One region of the Paludibacterium sp. B53371 genome, then DNA from elsewhere that is predicted to be linked to it. Evidence: predicted binding sites of a transcription regulator. Region 1 holds the regulator's gene; each other region holds the start of a gene.
What was found. The regulator sigma-54, encoded in region 1, starts transcription at its own class of promoters, with help from an activator protein. The targets are predictions, from matches to a motif close to CTGGCACGCTTCATGCTT.
Positions count from the first base shown of each region.

Region 2: a site for sigma-54 is predicted at 1,479-1,496, ahead of adh (aldehyde dehydrogenase). Genes of this name have one in related genera too.
Region 3: a site for sigma-54 is predicted at 1,681-1,698, ahead of JNO51_RS06880 (2Fe-2S iron-sulfur cluster-binding protein). Genes of this name have one in related genera too.
Region 4: a site for sigma-54 is predicted at 1,526-1,543, ahead of JNO51_RS11785 (dicarboxylate/amino acid:cation symporter). Genes of this name have one in related genera too.

Region 1 is NZ_CP069163.1:2,629,328-2,632,700, forward strand. Features, by position in the region: gene lptA (lipopolysaccharide transport periplasmic protein LptA) at 1-171, shown strand, start outside; gene lptB (LPS export ABC transporter ATP-binding protein) at 174-902, shown strand; gene JNO51_RS12570 (RNA polymerase factor sigma-54) at 909-2,336, shown strand; gene hpf (ribosome hibernation-promoting factor, HPF/YfiA family) at 2,406-2,720, shown strand; gene ptsN (PTS IIA-like nitrogen regulatory protein PtsN) at 2,821-3,282, shown strand; gene hprK (HPr(Ser) kinase/phosphatase) at 3,275-3,373, shown strand, end outside.
Region 2 is NZ_CP069163.1:775,352-778,724, reverse strand. Features, by position in the region: gene JNO51_RS03705 (sigma-54-dependent Fis family transcriptional regulator) at 1-1,275, opposite strand, end outside; gene adh (aldehyde dehydrogenase) at 1,553-3,058, shown strand; gene JNO51_RS03695 (PACE efflux transporter) at 3,106-3,373, opposite strand, start outside.
Region 3 is NZ_CP069163.1:1,446,753-1,450,125, forward strand. Features, by position in the region: gene JNO51_RS06875 (NnrS family protein) at 1-386, opposite strand, end outside; gene JNO51_RS06880 (2Fe-2S iron-sulfur cluster-binding protein) at 423-1,427, opposite strand; gene moaA (GTP 3',8-cyclase MoaA) at 1,740-2,735, shown strand; gene JNO51_RS06890 (type IV pili methyl-accepting chemotaxis transducer N-terminal domain-containing protein) at 2,742-3,373, shown strand, end outside.
Region 4 is NZ_CP069163.1:2,461,323-2,464,695, reverse strand. Features, by position in the region: gene tauA (taurine ABC transporter substrate-binding protein) at 1-15, opposite strand, end outside; gene JNO51_RS11785 (dicarboxylate/amino acid:cation symporter) at 204-1,433, opposite strand; gene JNO51_RS11780 (DMT family transporter) at 1,810-2,721, opposite strand; gene murI (glutamate racemase) at 2,805-3,373, opposite strand, start outside.

The DNA of each region.
Region 1 (3,373 bases):
GCCCGCGTCAAGAAGGGGGATGACCTGCTGATCGGCGACGTCATCGTCTACAACACCGAAACCCAGGTCTATCAGAGCCAGGGCGGCAGCGGCAATACCGCCAACAAGGGCCGGGTCACCGCCATCATCCAGCCACAAAAGAAAGACGCCAGCAGCGGCGCCGGAAAGTGATCATGACCGATAGCGTATTGACAGTGCAGCGCCTGAAAAAGCGCTACAAGAACCGCACGGTAGTCAAGGATGTCTCGCTGCAGATCAAGAGTGGCGAAGTCGTGGGTTTGCTGGGGCCGAATGGTGCCGGCAAGACCACCAGCTTTTACATGATCGTCGGTCTGGTCGGTGCCGATGACGGTGAAATCACCATCAACGAGCAGTCCATCACCCACATGCCGATCCACCGTCGGGCGCGGCTCGGGCTGGGCTATCTGCCGCAGGAAGCCTCGATCTTCCGCAAGATGACGGTCGACGAAAACATCCGCGCCATTCTGGAGATCACCGGCTTCAAGAAAGACGAACTGGAAAAAGAGCTCGACCTGCTGCTGGATGACCTGAACATCGCCCATCTGCGCAACAGCAATGCCCTGTCGCTGTCCGGCGGCGAGCGGCGCCGGGTGGAAATTGCCCGCGTGCTGGCCACGCGGCCACGCTTCATCCTGCTGGATGAACCCTTTGCCGGGGTCGATCCGATTGCCGTCATCGACATCCAGAAGATCATTTCCTTCCTCAAGGAACGCGGTATCGGCGTACTGATCACCGACCACAACGTGCGAGAAACACTGCGGATCTGCGACCGCGCCTACATCATCAGCGACGGTGCCGTGCTGGCTGCCGGCGAGCCGGAAACACTGGTCAACGACGAGCGGGTACGCAAAGTCTACCTGGGCGAGCATTTCCATCTGTAAACCATCATGAAGCAAAGCCTCCAGCTCAAAGTCTCCCAGCAGTTGACCCTGACGCCGCAATTGCAGCAGTCGATCAAGCTGCTGCAACTGTCGACGGTCGAACTGCAAGCCGAAGTCGAACGCTATCTGCTGGAAAACCCGCTGCTCGAGCGCGATGAAGACACCCCCGGCGAACCCGGCCTGCCGGAGCGCCCGATGGAAAGCAGCCACAGCGAAGAGGTCCCGAAGCAGCAGGAGCAGGACACGGCGAGCGAACCGGGCATGGAAGCGCTGCAGGACTGGGGCAGCGGCAGCGGGACCGGCAGTGGTGGCAGCTACGACGACGAATTCGACCCCTTTTACAACGTGCCCTGTCATCAGACCCTGCGCGAGCTGTTGCTGTCGCAGCTGGGAGAAATCGACCTGCCGCAGCGCGACCACGCCGTCGTGCAACTGCTGATTGAAGAACTGGATGACGATGGCTACCTGACCACGCCACTGGCCGAACTGGTGGCCAGTCTGCCCGAAGAGCTGGCCCTGGACGAAGATGAACTGGCCGTCGGCCTGCGCATGCTGCAGCAGTTCGACCCCCCCGGCGTCGGCGCCCGCTCACTGCCCGAATCCCTGCAACTGCAACTGGCCAGATTACCGGCCAGCACCCCCGGCAAATCCCTGGCCGGCGACATCATCGCGCAGCACCTGGCCCTGCTCGGCGCCCGTGACTACACCCGCCTGCGCAAGCTGCTGGGCACCAGCGACGATGCCCTGCGCGAAGCCCAGACCCTGATCGCCCGCCTCAACCCGCGTCCGGCCAGCGGCTTCGACGCGCGCGACACCCATTACGTCACCCCGGACGTCACCGTCAGAAAGCGTAAAGGCCGCTGGGTGGCCGAGCTCAACAGCAGCGCCGTCCCGCAATTGCGCGTCAACCAGATCTACGCCCGCATGCTGTCGGAAAACCGCCAGCAATCCGGCGATCTCGGCAGTCGTCTGCAAGAGGCACGGTGGCTGGTCAAGAACATTCAACAGCGATTTGACACTATCCTGAAAGTGTCGGAAGCTATAGTCGACAAGCAGCAAGCGTTCTTTGAACAAGGCGAAGTGGCCATGCGGCCGATGATCCTGCGCAATATCGCCGATGAGCTCGGGCTGCACGAATCCACCGTCTCCAGAGTCACCACCCAGAAATATCTGCTCTGTCCCCGGGGACTTTTCGAGCTGAAATATTTCTTCGGCAGTGCCCTGGAAACCGACAGTGGCGAAGAATGCTCCGCCACCGCCATCAAGGCACATATCCGCAGGCTGATCGAACAGGAGAACCCATCCAGGCCACTGTCAGACAGCGCCATTGCCGAACAGCTATCCAGCCAGGGAATTCAGGTTGCAAGACGTACCGTTGCCAAGTATCGTGAAGCCATGCAGATAGCGCCGGTCAATCAAAGAAAGGCTCTGTAATCCAACATCCGGCTGTACGGCCGACCCGACCGTGCAGTCATCATGGCAACAAAGTAAGGAGTAAGGGTTATGAACATCAAAGTGACTGGTCTTCACCTCGAGATCACCCCGTCGTTGCGCGACTATATTGATGAGAAGCTCGAGCGCATCAGCCGCCATGTCGACGACCTGATCGATGTCTCCGTTACCCTGTCCGTGGACAAACTGGTCCAGAAAGCCGAGGTCAACGTTCACCTGTCCGGCAAGGACATCCATGTCGAAGCCACCGAGGCCGACATGTACGCCGCCATCGACCTGCTGATGGACAAGCTGGACCGTCAGGTGCTGAAGTTCAAGGAAAAGCAGACCGAGCACCGCGGCGCCCACCCGGAAGCTTCGCTGTAAAGTGACATTCAGTACTGCCGGGAACCTTCGGGTTCCCGTTTTTGTTTGCCAGACTTTTTGACGAAGCCGGTCCGCCCGGCCTCCGATGCCGCCAAACGCTATGAAACAGATCGGTAAGATTCTTTCCCGCGAGCACATCCTGCTCGACCTCGACGTCAGCAGCAAGAAAAGGGTTTTCGAGCAGGTCGGTCTGCTGATGGAAAATACCTGCGGCATCGCCCGCAGCGAGGTGTTCGATTGTCTGTTTGCCCGAGAAAAACTCGGCTCCACCGGCCTGGGTCAGGGGGTTGCCATTCCCCACGGCCGAGCCCAGGGACTCAAGGAAGCCGCGGCCATCTTCATCCGCCTGAAAGCGCCGATTCCTTTCGATGCCCCGGACGGCAAACCGGTACAAAGCCTGTTCGTCCTGCTGGTACCGGAACAGGCCACCGACCTGCACCTGCAGGTCCTGTCCGAGCTGGCGCAACTCTTCTCCAGCCGCCCGTTGCGCGAAAAAATGCTCACCGCCCAAAGCGTGGACGAGCTCTACCAGATTCTTTCCGAGTGGTCGACCCATGCCTAGCATAACCGTGCGCAAGCTTTACCAGGAAAACCAGCAAAAGCTTAATCTCAGCTGGGTTGTCGGGACGGCGGGCGCCGACAACATTATCGGC
Region 2 (3,373 bases), 1.8 Mb from region 1:
ATCCAGAAACAGCACACCGCCCTGCGCCTCGCGCAATCGCCCCTTGCTGCCCTGACGCCGGGCACCGGTAAACGCGCCCTCCTCATAGCCAAACAACTCGGCCTCGATCAGCCCTTCCGGAATCGCGGCACAATTGACCGCCACGAAGGGGGCGGCACGCCGATGACTTTGCTCGTGCAGCGCACGGGCAAACTTATCTTTGCCGGTACCCGTTTCACCGAGGATCAGCACCGGAATATCGGCCTGCAGCAGCTTGAGGGCTGTCTGCATCAGGGCGGGCGGCAGGCCGGACGCCGCCGCCTCCGCCGGGCTGCTCACCTCCGCACGCCGGTCTGGCCGGGCCGTACGCAATACTGGCGTGGCCTGGGCCACCGGATGCGGCAATAGTAAACGACCACTGAACAGACGCTCGCCATGCGCCAGCAAAGCGCGATGCTCGCCGGCACGTGACTGCCAGTGCGCCAGCGTCTCGCCAAACAGATCGGCAAACTGCAGCCGCCCCAGTGCCGACCAGTCGAGCTGCAGTGCCTGCAAGGCACTACGATCAGCCGCCAGCAGGCGCTCCTCGCCATCGAAGGCCAGCCGCGCCGCCCGCGGCGTGGCCAGTTGCGCCGGATCGACATGGAACAGCAAGGTGCGCGCCTGACGGGTTGCCTGGGCAAACAGGCGCTGCTCGATCAGGCGGGCGGCCGACTCGACCCTTTGACCATGCATCGGACCCAGCTTGCGCGGCAGGCCGGAAACATCCAGCACCCCCAGCAGCTGGCCGAAGGGATCAAACAGCGGCGAGGCCTGACAGGACAGCAGCCGGTTGCGCTCCAGATAATGTTCGCTGCCACGCACCCGGGTCACCTGCCCGGCCAGCAGCGCCGTGCCGATGGCATTGGTCCCTCGGTGCTGCTCGCTCCAGTCCATGCCCGGGGTCAGCGCCACCCGCTCGGCCTTATCGAGAAAGGCAGGATGGCCCATCTCCTCCAGGATCACGCCGTGACGATCGGCCACAATCACCACATGGCCATCATCAACCACACTTTCAAACAAGGTATCGATCTGCGGTCTGGCCCACTGCAACCAGTCGGCGTTGGCGTCCAGTCGCTCGCGCAACACGGTTTGCTCAAGCCGCTCGCTGCCTCGCGCATCCACCGGCAGGCCCAGGCCGAGACAACGCCGCCAGGACGACAGGATGGAGGGCGGTACGCTGCCGTCCGGCAACGGCGAGCCATCGAAGAAGCGCTTGCGCGCCTCGTGCAAGGTCAGGGAATGGGTATCGGTCATGCCGTCCTCCACTGTGTCATGACACTGCGACAGGTGTCGCAGCCTGACACAGCCATCGTCGCTTCAATGCACTGATTATGGTTGTTGCGAACTCGGCTGCAAGGCCCATCCCAAGGGTCAGTCATGCTGCTGCGCAAAAGAAATTAGAGTAAATGCTTGCAAAACGGCACATGCCGCTTGCTGCAGCGCACGATCGAAATTTCCTGGCACGGCGTGTGCTGTACTGGCTGTACGTCCCGACGGGAACGACCACAACAAGCGACACAAGGAGAAAGAGATGACACAACTGAAGCCAGGTATCGCCATCAAGCCACGCTACGACAACTATATCGGCGGCAAGTGGGTACCTCCGGTCAATGGCCGCTACTTCGAGAATCTGACCCCGGTGACCGGCAAGGTGCTGTGCGAAGTGGCGCGTTCCGATGAGCAGGATGTGGAGCTGGCACTGGATGCGGCCCACGCCGCCCGCTTCAAGTGGGGTCATACGCCGGTGACCGAGCGGGCCATCCTGCTCAACCAGATTGCCGACCGCATGGAGGCCAATCTGGCCCTGCTGGCCGAAGTGGAGACCTGGGACAACGGCAAGCCAATCCGTGAAACCCGCGCGGCCGACATCCCGCTGGCCATTGATCACTTCCGCTACTTCGCCTCCTGCATCCGCGCCCAGGAAGGCACGCTGGGTGAAATCGACCAGAACACCATGTCCTATCACTTCCACGAACCGCTGGGCGTGGTGGGGCAAATCATTCCGTGGAACTTCCCGATCCTGATGGCCGCCTGGAAACTGGCGCCCGCACTGGCGGCGGGTAACTGCGTGGTCCTGAAACCGGCCGAGCAGACCCCGATGTCGATTCTGGTGTTCGCCGAACTGGTGGGCGACCTGTTGCCACCCGGGGTGCTGAACATCGTCAACGGCTTCGGTCTGGAAGCCGGCAAGCCGCTGGCCAGCTCCAAGCGCATCGCCAAAATCGCCTTTACCGGCGAAACCGGTACTGGCCGGCTGATCATGCAGTACGCCAGCCAGAACCTGATCCCGGTCACGCTGGAGCTGGGCGGCAAGTCGCCCAACATCTTCTTTGCCGATGTAGCGGAAAAGGATGATGCCTTCTTCGACAAGGCCATCGAAGGCTTCGTGATGTTTGCGCTCAACCAGGGCGAAGTCTGCACCTGCCCGAGTCGAGCGCTGATTGCCGAGTCGATCTACGACCGCTTCATGGAGCGCGCACTCAAGCGCGTTGCCGCCATCAAGCAGGGCAATCCGCTCGATCCGCAGACCATGATCGGCGCCCAGGCCTCGCTGGAGCAGATGGACAAGATCCAGAGCTATCTGCAGATCGGGCGCGACGAAGGCGCACAGGTGCTGGCCGGTGGCAGCCGCGCCCATCTGGGTGGCGGGCTGGAAGACGGCTATTACATCCAGCCGACGGTGTTCCATGGCAACAACAAGATGCGCATCTTCCAGGAAGAAATCTTCGGCCCGGTGGTCTCGGTGACCACGTTCAAAGACACCGAAGAAGCACTGCACATCGCCAATGACACCCTCTTCGGACTGGGTTCAGGTGTGTGGACCCGCAACATCAACACTGCCTTCTTCATGGGTCGTCACATTGAAGCCGGCCGTGTCTGGACCAACTGCTACCACGCCTACCCGGCTCATGCGGCCTTTGGCGGCTACAAACAGTCGGGCATCGGGCGCGAGACCCACAAGATGATGCTGGAGCACTACCAGCAGACCAAGAACCTGCTGGTCAGCTACTCCGAGGACAAGCTGGGCTTCTTCTGAGCGCCAGGCACAGACAAGCGCCGGGGGAAACCCCGGCGCTTTGTTTGTCAGATCGCCCCGACCAGACGCAGGCGCAACTGGTCATAACCCCAGTGATAGAGATAGGTATACGGCAGGAAAAACAGATTCAGCCCGATATCCAGCTTCAATGCCGGCCACAACGCCAGATCCAGCCACCACATGGCCAGCGGCAGACACACCAGCATCAGCCCGCCCTCGAACAGCAGGGCATGCATGGCGCGGACTCTCCAGGCCTTGGCCAAACCGCGTGCACGCAACCAGCGATCAAAATGCCGATTGAACAGAACATTCCAC
Region 3 (3,373 bases), 1.2 Mb from region 1:
AGGATGGGCAAAAACAGCAGGTCGGCCAGGGCGGTGAGCACGACCGGGGCGAACGGCAGCAGCAGGCGTGGTAACAGCCACAGCAGGCAAAGCCCGGCCAGCGCCCGGCCCGTGGGCGTCTCGGCCCCGGTCCAGTTGCGCACCGCGGTCAGCAGGAAGCCGGCGATCACGGCCACGACGTAGCCGAAGATCATTTCATGCGCATGCCAGGCCATGCCGTTCAGCCCCTGACCGGGGTAGGTGCCGGTAAAGCGTTGCCACAACCACCAGGGCATGGCGACGGCGGCGAAGAGCGCTGCCAGCAGATAAAAGGGGCGGAAGCCAAGCCGCAGCAGCGGCAGGCGGGTGTCCGGCGTACCGGGTTCGTCCAGGTGAATTAACATCATGCCTCGCAAATTGGGGGGTACGTGTCCGTCGGTGGCTTAAAGCAAGCTGATTTCCAGGTCGCCATCGACCGTGCAGCAGCAGGCCAGAAGCCAGCCCGCGTCGAGTTCTGCCTGACCCAGGGCGGTCTGGCTGCCCATCTGCCCCTTGCCTGACAGGGCCTTGACCTTGCAGCTGCCGCAATCGCCCTGACGGCAGGCGGCCATCAGGGGGATGCCGGCTGTTTCCAGTGCCGACATCAGGTTGCCCCCTTTGGGCGTGGTCACCAGGTCGCCCCAGGGTTGAATGCGGATCTGGCAGGTCTCTGCCGCCGCCTCGTTCGGGGCGGCGGCCTGCGGGACAAAAAAGGCTTCCTGATGGATTTGCCTGTCCGCGACGCCCAGTGTCCGCAGCAGGCTTCGGGCGGTGTCCATATAGCTTGTCGAGGCGCAGGTCATCACGGTGCGGCGTGTCAGGTCCGGCACCAGCGTTTGCAGCAGTTCGGTGCTGAGGGCGGTGCCGGCCCGGTTGTCCTCCCGGACCAGGATGTGCAGCGACAGCTGCGCCGGATAGCGCTCGGCCAGCGCTTGCCACTCTTCTCTGAAGATCACGTCACTGGCGCGCCGCACATGGTAGATCACCACCAGATGGCAGTCTGGTGAATGTTTCAGCAGCCAGCGCGTCATGGACATGATGGGGGTGACGCCGCTGCCGGCGGCGAGAAACAGATAGGCCTGGCCCTGGGCGTGTTGCGGGGTAAAGCGCCCTTGTGCGCCGGAAACAGAGAGTGCGTCCCCCGGGCGCAGTGACTGGGTCAGCCAGGTGGAGCCCCGCCCCTCAGGCAGGTGGCGGATGGTCAGTTGCAGGTGCGCCGAGATGCCGGGGGACGAGGAGAGGGTATAGGCTCTGAGTTGCTGGTGAGGTACCTCAACCAGTACGAATTGCCCGGGCAGGTAATCAAATGGGGTGCTGCTGTGGCAGTTCAGTGTCCAGACGTCCGGCGTTTCCTGGCGCAGGCTGTGCAGGGTGAGTTGATGCGCAAGTTGCTGGGTGGTGCTTGTCATGGTGAAGATCGGTCTGGTGGCGGCGCAACCGTGAGTCGGGCGCGCTTTGGGGTTGTCAGAACGCGCAAAGTGTACGAGGAATTACCCATTGAAAATCCGTCAGCGCCTGGTGTTTTTTAAATCCTTGACTGCCGTCAAGCCCCCCGGCGGCACACTGATATGGCGGCAAACCCGCACCTAGTTCTTTCGAACTATCTGTGTCTTCTCCTCTTGTCTGCGCCTTTGCTGCCGCAAAACACTTACACTAGCGCTAAAGAATGTATCGCGCCGGTGTTGTGCATGCTGGTCGCGTACCAGTATCAGGAGATGGGTATGTCCTCTACCGCGATCCCGTCGCTGCTCGATGCTCACGGGCGTCGCATCGACTATGTGCGGCTTTCCGTGACGGATCGGTGCGACTTGCGTTGCCAGTACTGCCTGCCTAAAGGCTTCGATGGCTATGCCGAACCAGCCGAATGGCTGAGCTTTGAGGAGATCGGCCGTCTGGTCGCCGCCTTTGCGGCGCTGGGGGTTCGTCGTTTCCGCCTGACGGGGGGTGAGCCGCTGATGCGGGCGCGGCTGGTGTCGCTGGTGTCACAGTTGTCGGTCATTCCCGGTGTGGATGATTTATCTTTGTCCACCAATGGCACGCGCCTGGCGGCGCAGGCCGCTGCCTTGCGTCAGGCCGGGCTGTCCCGCCTCAATGTCAGTCTGGATACGCTGGACAAGCAATGCATGGAACAAGTGACGGGCCGTGACTCGCTGGAGAGTGTCATGGCCGGTTTGCAGGCGGCCAGGGAGGCGGGTTTTGCGCTGATCAAGCTGAATATGGTGCTGATGCGTTCAGTCAATGCCCATGAAGTCGAGCGCATGGCGGCTTTTTGTTTTGAGCAGGGTTTTGTGCTGCGGGTGATCGAAACCATGCCGATGGGGGATACGGGGCGGCAGTCCGGTTATATGTCGGTCGAGGAGATTCTGCCGTCACTGGTGCAGCGCTTCGATCTGAAGCCTTCCGCCGTGACGCTGGGCGGCGGGCCGGCGCGTTACTGGCAAACGGCTGACGGCCGCGGGCAGATCGGCTTCATTACGCCCATCAGTCAGCATTTCTGTGCCACCTGTAACCGTGTGCGTCTCTCGGTCGATGGCCAGCTGCATCTTTGCCTTGGGCAGGAAGATCGGGTGGATTTGCGCCAGCCGCTGCGCGATGGCGCCAGTCAGGAGGCGTTGATGACGCTGATCCGCGAGGCCATGCAGCGCAAGCCGGAACGACATGTTTTCCGCGAGGTGCCGGAGCAGCTGGTGCGTTTCATGTCGCAGACCGGGGGCTAGCATCGCATGTCGGCCGATCTGCAACGATTTCCTGCCCGTCGTCTGAGTAGCCGCGTGGTTGGCGCTTTACTCGCTTCGCTGTTGCTGGGGCTGTTGGCTATTGGTGCCACGTTGTATCTCTCCTGGCAGCTGGAGGGCGGAGCGGCGGCCATCAATGCGGCCGGCAGTCTGCGTAAACAGACCTATCGCCTGGCACTGTCTCTGGAGGAGTATGCCGCCAGTCCCTCTGCCGAGTTGGATACACGGGTGAGGGGAGATCTGGCGGTGTTTGACCAGACCCTGACCGTGCTCCGTACGGGGGATCCGGCCAGACCGCTCTACCTGCCGCATGATGAGGCAGTCCGTGCCAGCTATCTGCGAGTGGTTGACGAGTACCGACAGACGATTCTGCCTCCTGCACAGAAGGTTCTGGCCGGGCTTCCTGTTAACCGGGGCGCCCTGCGCCAGGCTTCTGACGATTTTGTTGCGCGTCTGAATGATCTGGTGACGCTGGTGGAGCAATACAACGAGCAGCGTACGCTGTTGTTGCAGAGTTCCCAGGTCATCCTGATCGTCATGGCCGTCATGGGTTGTTCGGCCCAAATCATTTTGATGTTCTTGCTGGTGTTTCGTCCGCTGGAGCGTCTGCAGTTCGGCAT
Region 4 (3,373 bases), 170 kb from region 1:
AGTCCAGTGCCTCATTCTTTCTCTCCTTGCTGGGTTTTATTGTGACGACTGTGGTCAATCTAGCAACCAAATGATCTAAAGAAAAAGAACTTAATCTCATTTGCTTATATAAAACAGTGGGACATGGCAGGAGGAGGGCGGCGGCGGGCAAAAAAAAACGCCATGCCGGCAGGCATGGCGTGTCAGTGTCGCGTTTCGGATACTCAGTGCTTGAGCTCGTTTTCCCACTTGGCCACGACGGCGGTGGCAATCGAGTTGCCCATCACGTTGGTGGCGGAGCGGCCCATGTCCAGGAAGTGGTCGATGCCGAGGATCAGCAGCAGGCCGGCTTCCGGGATGTTGAATTGCGGCAGCATGGCGGCAATCACCACCAGCGACGCGCGCGGCACACCGGCCATGCCCTTGGAAGTCACCATGAACATCAGCAGCATGGTGATTTCCTGGGTCAGGGTCAGCGGGATATTGAAGGCCTGCGCCAGGAAGATGGTGGCGAAGGTGCAATACATCATCGAGCCGTCAAGGTTGAACGAGTAGCCCATCGGCAGCACGAAGCTGGCGATCTTGTTGGAGACGCCGAAGCGTTCCAGTTGCTCGAGGGTCTTCGGATAGGCGGCTTCGGAGCTGGCGGTCGAGAAGGACAGCAGCAGCGGTTCGCGGATCGAGCGCACCAGGGTCAGGACGCGCGGGCCGATGAACAGGAAGCCGATGAAAATCAGCAGGGTCCACAGCAGGCCGATCGACAGGTAGAACTCGCCGAGGAACTTGCCATAGGTGCCGAGGATGGCCAGGCCATCCTTGGTGACGGTGGCTGCCAGGGCGGCGAAGACGGCGACCGGGGCCACGGCCATGACGTAGCCGGTGACTTTCAGCATGACATGGGCGGCAACGTCCATCAGATCGACCAGCAGCTTGGCGCGTTCGCCCAGGGCGGCGCAGGCGGTGCCGAAGAACAGCGAGAACACCACGATCTGCAGGATTTCGTTGTTGGCCATGGCTTCGAACACGCTCTTGGGGAAGGCGTGGGTGATGAAGTCCTTGACGCTCATGGCGCTGGCTTTGATGCCGGCATCGGCGTGCAGGTCAGGCAGCGGCAGGTTGACGGCCACACCCGGCTTGAACAGGTTGACCATGATCAGGCCCAGGGTCAGCGACAGCAGCGAGGCCGAGATGAACCACATCAGGGTCTTGGCACCGACGCGGCCCACGCTCTTGCCATCGCCCATGCGGGCAATGCCGGCCACCAGGGTGGTGAAGACCAGCGGGGCGATGATCATCTTGATCAGGCGCAGGAAGATGTCGGTCAGCATGCCGACGTTGTCGGCGAAGGACTTGAGTGCAGCAGGGTCCGTCGTGCCGGAGCGGACGAACATCCCGGTCAGGATGCCCAGTACCATGCCGAGCAGGATGAACAGGGTGAGTTTCTTTGACTTCATGAGTGTGTTGTGTCCCTTGAGATAGCATGTTCCATTAAACGTCGTTGCCTGGAGCTGGCTGTTATGGTTATGGCGCTGTCTGGCGCTGTGGCAACGACGAACCGTGCCTCGGTCAATGTATTGATATTGTTCTGATAAGAGGCGAGGAAAACTCTGAAAGAGCTAGGGGGCGATTATAGACATCCTGCTGCGAGCTGTCTTCATATCTGGTATGGCAACCATACTTTTATGCATAACCTGCAGTTTTTTTGCCACGAAGCCCGCTTTCTTGGCATGAAAATTACTCAAATGGCATTGCCGGGGAATATTCGATTCGAATAAGGATTTTTGAATGCATGCCTCCCCCTGCGGCGCCCGGCACCGCAGGGGGGAGAGGTCATCGTTTGAACCAGCGACGCAACAGGGCCGGCTGGTTGAATACCAGCGCCGAAGCAATGAACAGCAGGGCAATCCAGGCGTGCAGGCCGACGCGCTCGCCGCCAATGAAGGCGCCGATCAGGACGCCGACCAGCGGTACCAGGTAGTTGGTCAGTGAGGTGAAGACCGAGCCGGCCATCTGGATCAGGCGGGCAAACATCAGATAGACGATGCCGGCGCAGAAGACGCCGAGAATCAGCAGGGACAGCAGGGTCTGATGGCTGACATGCAGCTGCCAGGGCCGGTCGATGATCAGCGCCAGCACGATCAGCGGCAAGGCGGCCAGCGCCAGGATGTTGCGCACGGTGATGACCGGCGACAGATTGCCCAGGCGGTTGAACATCAGCAGGCTGACCGAGACGCTGGCGGCAGAGCCCAGCACGGCCAGTTCGCCCAGCAGGTTGTCTGCCCAGTTGCCCGACAGGCCGGGGGCGACCAGGATCACGATGCCGACAAAGCCGGCGGCCACGCTGGTGATCGAGGACAGGCTCCAGTGTTTGCCCTGGACAAAGGCCGGTGCCAGCAAGATGGTGAAGATCGGAATGGTGCCCATCAGGATCGAGGCCACGCTGCTCTCCACGCGTGCCTGGCCCCAGCCGAGCAGGAACAGCGGCAGCAGGGCTTCGAAGAAGGCCAGCAGCAGATAGGTGGGCAGCAGGCGACGGGCTGCCACGGCGGCGTGGCGGCGCTCATCCGGCATGAACAGGCCGATGCCGGCCAGGGTCAGGGCACCGATGGCCGCCCGGCCGGCCGCCAGGGTCAGCGGCGGCAGTTCGTGAATCACGATCTGGTTGAAGATGAATTGGGCCCCCCAGATCAGGGCAATGGCCATCAGCATCAGGTAATGCATTGGGCTGGGTGTTTTGTGCATGAAAGGCTTTCTCGCAAAAAATGAAAAAACGCGCCCGCCCTCCATGTTGCCACAGGGAGGGTCGGGGGCCTTCCGGTTTAATCTCAGATGCCGGCTTGCTGCACCGGGTACGGTTGTCCGATCAGAACCGGTAATACGTCGGACATGTCGGCCGGATTGGCCGTGGTGTAAAAACGGTAGTCATGGGGCTGGGCAGGCATCTTGCCAGCCAGCAGCGCCACGGCGCGGCGGGCAATGGCGTCCGCCGGGTCATCCAGTATCACGTCGGGGCCGGCGATCTCGCGGATCAGCGGTGCCAGAAACGGATAGTGGGTACAGCCCAGAACAATGTGGTCGACATTTTCTGTCAGTAAAGGTTCGATCACCTGGCGCACGGTGTCTCGCGCCTGTGCGCTGTCGAGGTCGCCGGACTCGACCTGTTCGACCCAGCCGGTGCCGGGACGGGGCAGGACTTCCACCTTGCCTGCATGGCGCTGCAGCAGGGAGCGGAAGCGGGCACTTTTCAGCGTGAATTCGGTGGCCAGCACGGCAATGCGACCGGTGCGGCTGGCTGCGGCCGCCGGCTTGACCGCCGGCTCGATGCCGATGATCGGCAGGGGCAGGGCCTGGCGCATGGCATCGACGGCGGCGCTGGTGGCGGTATTGCAGGGCA